Regions from separate parts of the Streptomyces sp. NPDC054813 genome, predicted to be linked through region 2. Evidence: predicted binding sites of a transcription regulator. Region 2 holds the regulator's gene; each other region holds the start of a gene.
What was found. Region 2 encodes HrcA, which represses chaperone genes, less so after heat shock. Its sites were predicted from a motif close to TTNGCACTCNGNNNNNCNGAGTGCNAA; they were not measured.

Region 1: a site for HrcA is predicted at 1,252-1,278, ahead of groL (chaperonin GroEL). Genes of this name have one in related genera too.
Region 3: a site for HrcA is predicted at 937-963, ahead of groES (co-chaperone GroES). Genes of this name have one in related genera too.

The regions. Positions count from the first base shown of each region.
Region 1 covers NZ_JBSHAF010000017.1:217,618-219,883, forward strand. Annotated here, with positions in the region: gene thrC (threonine synthase) at 1-69, shown strand, start outside; gene ACWGJB_RS31460 (ubiquitin-like small modifier protein 1) at 118-393, shown strand; gene ACWGJB_RS31465 (cold-shock protein) at 853-1,059, shown strand; gene groL (chaperonin GroEL) at 1,443-2,266, shown strand, end outside.
Region 2 covers NZ_JBSHAF010000004.1:228,657-230,922, forward strand. Annotated here, with positions in the region: gene dnaJ (molecular chaperone DnaJ) at 1-561, opposite strand, end outside; gene hrcA (heat-inducible transcriptional repressor HrcA) at 562-1,578, opposite strand; gene ACWGJB_RS09560 (MBL fold metallo-hydrolase) at 1,742-2,266, shown strand, end outside.
Region 3 covers NZ_JBSHAF010000003.1:337,678-339,943, forward strand. Annotated here, with positions in the region: gene ACWGJB_RS07695 (polysaccharide deacetylase family protein) at 1-65, shown strand, start outside; gene ACWGJB_RS07700 (polysaccharide deacetylase family protein) at 62-865, shown strand; gene groES (co-chaperone GroES) at 1,110-1,418, shown strand; gene groL (chaperonin GroEL) at 1,537-2,266, shown strand, end outside.

The DNA of each region.
Region 1 (2,266 bases), on a different contig from region 2:
GCGGGGACCGGGCTCACGGCGACCATTCGCCCGAATCTCGAGTCTTTCCGCGAGGCCGGGCTCGCCTGAGTCAGCCGTAAAAAACCAGGGCGTTGCCCCCCGATCGGAGGTTCAAACGTGAGCATCACCGTTCGCATCCCCACCATCCTGCGCACCTACACCGGTGGTCAGGCCGAAGTCAGTGCCGAAGGGGCCACCCTCGGCGAGGTCATCTCCGACCTGGAGAAGAACCACACCGGTATCGCCGCCCGTGTTCTCGACGACGAGGGCAAGCTGCGCCGGTTCGTGAATGTGTACGTCAATGACGACGACGTGCGGTTCGAGCAGGGACTGGAGACGGCCACCCCGGACGGCGCCGGCGTCTCCATCATCCCGGCCGTGGCCGGCGGCTGACCTGCTGACAGGCTGATCGAATGACCGAACATTACCTTCGGTAACGCCGATCACCCACTGTTCATTGGATTGCCCCCTCCGTGAGAGAAGCGGAGGGGGCAATTCTGTGTGGTTGAGCGCGGTACAGTTGGGGAACGCGGTCCCGATCTCCAGGTCGGGAGCCCCGTATTCGATACCGCTGACCCGACAAGAAGTAGCCAAAGTGTGCGGGTTATATGCGGCTTTCGCGGCTTTTATGGGGCCCGACTTGCCCTGAATTCGGCCGAATTCTTGCTACATTCCGGACCCTTCCCGTCCAGAATTCTCGTCCGATTGACCTGTTGCAGACGGCAGTTGGACAGATACATTCAGCCGCGGTCGACGCGTTCCGGCGCACGCCCCCAACCATTGGGGGGTGAGGTCTGACCCGGATCCGCGAAGTGTGGATCTGTGCAAGGGCCAGTAATAGGGGAGTTAGGCATGGCTCAGGGCACCGTCAAGTGGTTCAACGCGGAGAAGGGGTACGGCTTCATCGCGGTCGACGGTGGTGCGGATGTTTTCGTCCACTACAGTGCGATTCAGATGGACGGCTACCGCACCCTGGAGGAAGGTCAGCGGGTCGATTTCGAGATCTCGCAGGGCCAGAAGGGGCCGCAGGCGGACATGGTCCGGCTCGCGACCAGCTGAAGCACGCGCCGACTGACAGCGTCGTTCTTCTTTCTTTGTCGGAGGGCTCGTATCCCATGGGGAGTCATGGGTTACGAGCCCTTTGGCATGCCCGGGACGAGCGGGCCGGCGCGCCCCCCGGGTGCGGCCCGGTGCGCCGCCCCGCGCGCCGCCCCGCGCGCGGCTCTGGCGCGGCCCAGTCTCCCGGAGGCGCTTGCACTCGGCATGGGCGAGTGCTAATCATTGGCGTTAGCACTCTGAAGGTGAGAGTGACAAAAATGGACCGGGTCGGTGAGGCCCGCAGGCCGGGTGGGGCAAGGAACCCACGGGTCGGCGAGCCGTCCGTCGCGGGCGCGGGCGCGGTCCGTAAAGACTCACCCCCAGTCCTGGAGGGACCACTTCACATGGCCAAGATCATCGCGTTCGACGAGGAGGCGCGGCGCGGCCTTGAGCGCGGTATGAACCAGCTCGCCGACGCCGTCAAGGTCACCCTCGGCCCCAAGGGCCGCAACGTCGTCCTTGAGAAGAAGTGGGGCGCCCCCACGATCACCAACGATGGTGTGTCCATCGCCAAGGAGATCGAGCTGGAGGACCCGTACGAGAAGATCGGCGCCGAGCTGGTCAAGGAAGTCGCCAAGAAGACGGACGACGTCGCCGGTGACGGTACGACCACCGCGACCGTGCTCGCCCAGGCCCTGGTCAAGGAAGGCCTGCGCAACGTCGCCGCCGGTGCCAACCCGATGGCCCTGAAGCGCGGTATCGAGAAGGCCGTCGAGGCCGTCTCCGGTGCCCTGCTCGAGCAGGCGAAGGATGTCGAGACCAAGGAGCAGATCGCCTCCACGGCCTCCATCTCCGCCGCCGACACCCAGATCGGCGAGCTCATCGCCGAGGCCATGGACAAGGTCGGCAAGGAAGGCGTCATCACCGTCGAGGAGTCCCAGACCTTCGGTCTGGAGCTGGAGCTCACCGAGGGTATGCGCTTCGACAAGGGCTACATCTCGGCGTACTTCGCCACCGACATGGAGCGTATGGAGGCGTCCCTCGACGACCCGTACATCCTGATCGCCAACTCGAAGATCGGCTCCGTCAAGGACCTGCTCCCGCTCCTGGAGAAGGTCATGCAGTCGGGCAAGCCGCTGCTGATCATCGCCGAGGACGTCGAGGGCGAGGCCCTGTCGACCCTGGTCGTCAACAAGATCCGCGGCACCTTCAAGTCCGTCGCGGTCAA
Region 2 (2,266 bases):
CGGGCAGGGCCGCGAGGTCATGACCTGGCCCAGGAAGGACCGGGTCACCTGCGACACCTCGCCGCGACCGCGGCACATGTCACACGTCTGGGCGGAGGTGCCCGGCGCCGCGCCCTCACCGTTGCAGGTGTTGCAGACGATCGCCGTGTCGACCTGGATGTCCTTGGTCGTACCGAAGGCCGCCTCGTCGAGCTCGATCTCGATCCGGATCATGGCGTCCTGGCCGCGCCGGGTGCGCGACCGCGGGCCGCGCTGCGACGCGGTTCCGAAGAACGCGTCCATGATGTCCGAGAAGTTCCCGAAACCACCGGCCCCGAAGCCGCCCGCGCCCGCGCCGCCGCTCTGCGAGAGCGGATCGCCGCCGAGGTCGTAGACCTGCTTCTTCTGCGGGTCCGAGAGCACCTCGTAGGCGGCGTTGATCTCCTTGAACCGCTCCTGGGTCTTCGGATCCGGGTTGACGTCCGGGTGCAGCTCGCGCGCGAGCCGACGGAAGGCCTTCTTGATCTCTTCCTGCGACGCGTCGCGGCGCACGCCGAGAACGGCGTAGTAGTCCGTGGCCACTTACGACTCCGCCAGGATCTGTCCGACGTACCGTGCCACCGCTCGTACCGCTCCCATCGTTCCCGGATAATCCATGCGGGTCGGTCCGACCACGCCGAGTTTGGCGACTGCCTCGCCGCCCGAACCGTAGCCGACCGACACCACGGACGTGGAGTTGAGTCCCTCGTAGGCGTTCTCGTGACCGATGCGTACGGTCATGCCCGAATCCCCCGCCTCGCCCATGAGCTTGAGGAGGACGACATGCTCCTCCAGGGCCTCCAGGACGGGCCGGATCATGAGAGGAAAGTCATGTCCGAAGCGGGTGAGATTGGCGGTGCCGCCGATCATCAGCCGCTCCTCGTTCTCCTCGACGAGCGTCTCCAGCAGGGTGGAGAGCACCGCCGAGACCGTACCGCGGTCCTCGGCCTCGAAGGCGTCCGGCAGGTCCTCCACCAGCCGGGGCACGTCCGAGAACCGGCGGCCGGCGACCCGGCTGTTGAGCCGCGCCCGCAGATCCGCCAGAGACGACTCCCCGAAGGGCGCCGGGCAGTCGACCATCCGCTGCTCGACCCGCCCGGTGTCGGTGATCAGCACCAGCATCAGCCTGGCCGGCGCGAGCGCGAGCAGCTCCACGTGCCGCACGGTGGACCGGGTCAGCGACGGATACTGCACGACCGCGACCTGCCGTGTCAGCTGCGCCAGCAGCCGCACCGTCCGCGCCACGACGTCGTCGAGGTCGACGGCGCCGTCGAGGAAGTTCTGGATGGCCCGCCGCTCGGGCGCGCTCATCGGCTTCACACCGGCGAGCTTGTCGACGAACAGCCGGTAGCCCTTGTCGGTCGGGATCCGCCCGGCGCTGGTGTGCGGCTGGGCGATGTACCCCTCGTCCTCCAGGGCGGCCATGTCGTTGCGCACCGTCGCCGGGGAGACACCGAGGTTGTGCCGCTCGGTCAGCGCCTTCGACCCCACCGGCTCCTCGGTGCCGACATAGTCCTGGACGATGGCGCGCAATACCTGAAGCCTGCGTTCACTCAGCATCCAGCGCCACACCTCCAGAAAGTCGTCCCCGCGGCCTTTCGGGTCTTTCGCCTGGCACTCTGCGAGCCCGAGTGCCAGCATCCCCGGCCCAGTGTACGGCCGTCGGGTACCGACTGGGCAAGGTCGGCGAGGACCCGGGGCGTTCTACCGCTAGCGTCGCGGTGTGACGGTGACTTGGGAAGAGCTGGGCTGGGAGCGGGTGGCCGAGGGGGTCGGCCGGTGCCGGCTGCCGGGCTGGGACTGCACGGCCGGGCTGGTCCTCGGGGCGGGCCCGGTCCTGATGGTGGACGCGGGGTCGAGCCTGGCGGAGGGCGCGAGGTTGCGCGGGCAGGCGCAGCGGCTGGCCGGACGCCGTGTGACCCATCTCGCGCTCACCCATCCGCACTTCGACCACGTCTTCGGCACCCCGGCGTTCGCGGGCACGGACGTGTACGCGGCGGCGGGCGCGGAGGCCGTCTTCGCGCACGGCCGCGAGGCACTCCGCCTGGACGCCGTCCGCAACGGCCTGCCGGCCCCGGAGGCCGAGGAGGCGGCCGACGCGCTGCCCCTGCCCCGCCGCCCGGTCTCCGGCGAGTGGACCCTCGACCTCGGCGACGGCCGCCGGGCCCTGCTGGCCGACGTGGGCCCCGGCCACACCCGCCACGATCTCGCGGTCCTCGTCCCCGGCGACCCGGCGGTGGTGTTCTGC
Region 3 (2,266 bases), on a different contig from region 2:
GCCGCTTTCTGAACAAGGTCACCCGCGAGGGCTATGCGGTGGCGCGCCTGGAGGACTACCTGTGAGCCGGCCGAGGGCGACGGCCGCGCTGCTGACCGCCGCCCTCCTCCTGGCGGGCTGCGCCCAGTCCGTCGACCCGATCGAACGGCTGGGCAAGAAGGCGGCCGACCGGGTGCGGCCGCACGGCCCGGCCGGCGAACAGCCGTACCGCCGCTGGGGCCTGGCCGCGCCCCTGCTCCCGGCGCCGCACCCCCCGCTCCACCCGCTCGCCCTCCATACGAGCCTCCCCCCGGTCGTCGACCACGTCACCACCGCCGACAAGGTCGTCTTCCTCACCTACGACGACGGTGCCGAGAAGGACCCCCGGTTCGTGGACATGGTCCGCGAACTGCGGCTCCCGGTGAGCATGTTCCTCACGGACAGCGTGGTCGGCCCCGGCTACGGCCACTTCGCCCGCCTCCAGGAGGTCGGCGCGAGCGTCCAGAACCACACCCTCGACCATCCGGCCATGCCCGGCCTGCCCTACGCCGGCCAGCGCGCCGAGATCTGCGGCCAGCAGGAGAAGCTGAGGTCCCGCTTCGGCGTCCGCCCCCGCCTCTTCCGCCCGCCCTACGGCACGTACGACACCACCACCCTGCGCGCGGCGGCCGACTGCGGGGTGGCGGCGGTGGTCCTGTGGCGCGCGGCGATGACGGCCGACGGCATCGCGTACCGCCGTGGTGAGAAGCGGTTGCGCCCCGGCGACATCGTCCTGGTCGGCCCGGACGAGGCCACGGGCCTGACACTGCGCGAACGCACGACACGCCTGCTCCGCCGGGTCCAGGAGAACGGCCTGACGGTGGGGCGGCTGGAGGATTACCTGTAGGACCGGCGGCAGCCCCAGGGGCGGTCACCGCGGCCCCGGCCACCATTTTTTCGGCGCCGCGCCGCAGGCAATTGGCACTCCGCTTGACCGAGTGCTAATCGCGGTCATAGTCTCGGCTCTGGCACTCGGCAGATGAGAGTGCCAACAACGCGACGGGCAGGTCCGGCACCCGCGACGACGGATCCACCTGGTCGCCACCTCAGACAGTTAACCCCGTGAGATCTCCGAAGGGGGAGGTCGGATCGTGACGACCACCAGCTCCAAGGTTGCCATCAAGCCGCTCGAGGACCGCATTGTGGTCCAGCCGCTCGACGCCGAGCAGACCACCGCCTCTGGCCTGGTCATCCCGGACACCGCGAAGGAGAAGCCCCAGGAGGGTGCTGTCCTCGCCGTGGGCCCGGGCCGTTTCGAGAACGGCGAGCGCCTGCCGCTCGACGTCAAGGTCGGCGACATCGTGCTGTACAGCAAGTACGGCGGCACCGAGGTGAAGTACAACGGCGACGAGTACCTCGTCCTCTCGGCTCGCGACGTGCTCGCGATCATCGAGAAGTAGTTCACCCGAAGCACATTCTGCTTTGAGCTGCGCCCCTGGCCCCCGCGACCTTATGAAGCCGGGCGTCGGGGGCGCGGTTCGTTTCACCCACGCTTTCCGAGAGGGCTGAACCGCTCCCATGGCGAAGATCCTGAAGTTCGACGAGGACGCCCGTCGCGCCCTCGAGCGCGGCGTCAACAAGCTTGCCGACACCGTCAAGGTGACGATCGGCCCCAAGGGCCGCAACGTCGTCATCGACAAGAAGTTCGGCGCCCCCACCATCACCAACGACGGCGTCACCATCGCCCGCGAGGTCGAGCTCGACGACCCGTACGAGAACCTCGGCGCCCAGCTGGTGAAGGAGGTGGCGACCAAGACCAACGACATCGCGGGTGACGGTACGACCACCGCCACCGTGCTGGCCCAGGCGCTCGTCCGCGAGGGCCTGAAGAACGTCGCCGCCGGCGCCTCCCCGGCCGCCCTGAAGAAGGGCATCGACGCCGCCGTCGCCGCTGTCTCCGAGGAGCTGCTCTCCTCCGCCCGTCCGATCGACGACAAGGCCGACATCGCCGCCGTCGCCGCGCTGTCCGCCCAGGACCAGCAGGTCGGCGAGCTCATCGCCGAGGCGATGGACAAGGTCGGCAAGGACGGTGTCATCACCGTCGAGGAGTCCAACACCTTCGGTCTGGAGCTGGACTTCACCGAGGGCATGGCCTTCGACAAGGGCTACCTGTCGCCGTACTTCGTGACGGACCAGGAGCGCATGGAGGCCGTCCTGGAGGACCCCTACATCCTCATCAACCAGGGCAAGGTCTCCTCCATCGCGGACCTGCTCCCGCTGCTCGAGAAGATCATCCAGAGCAACGCCT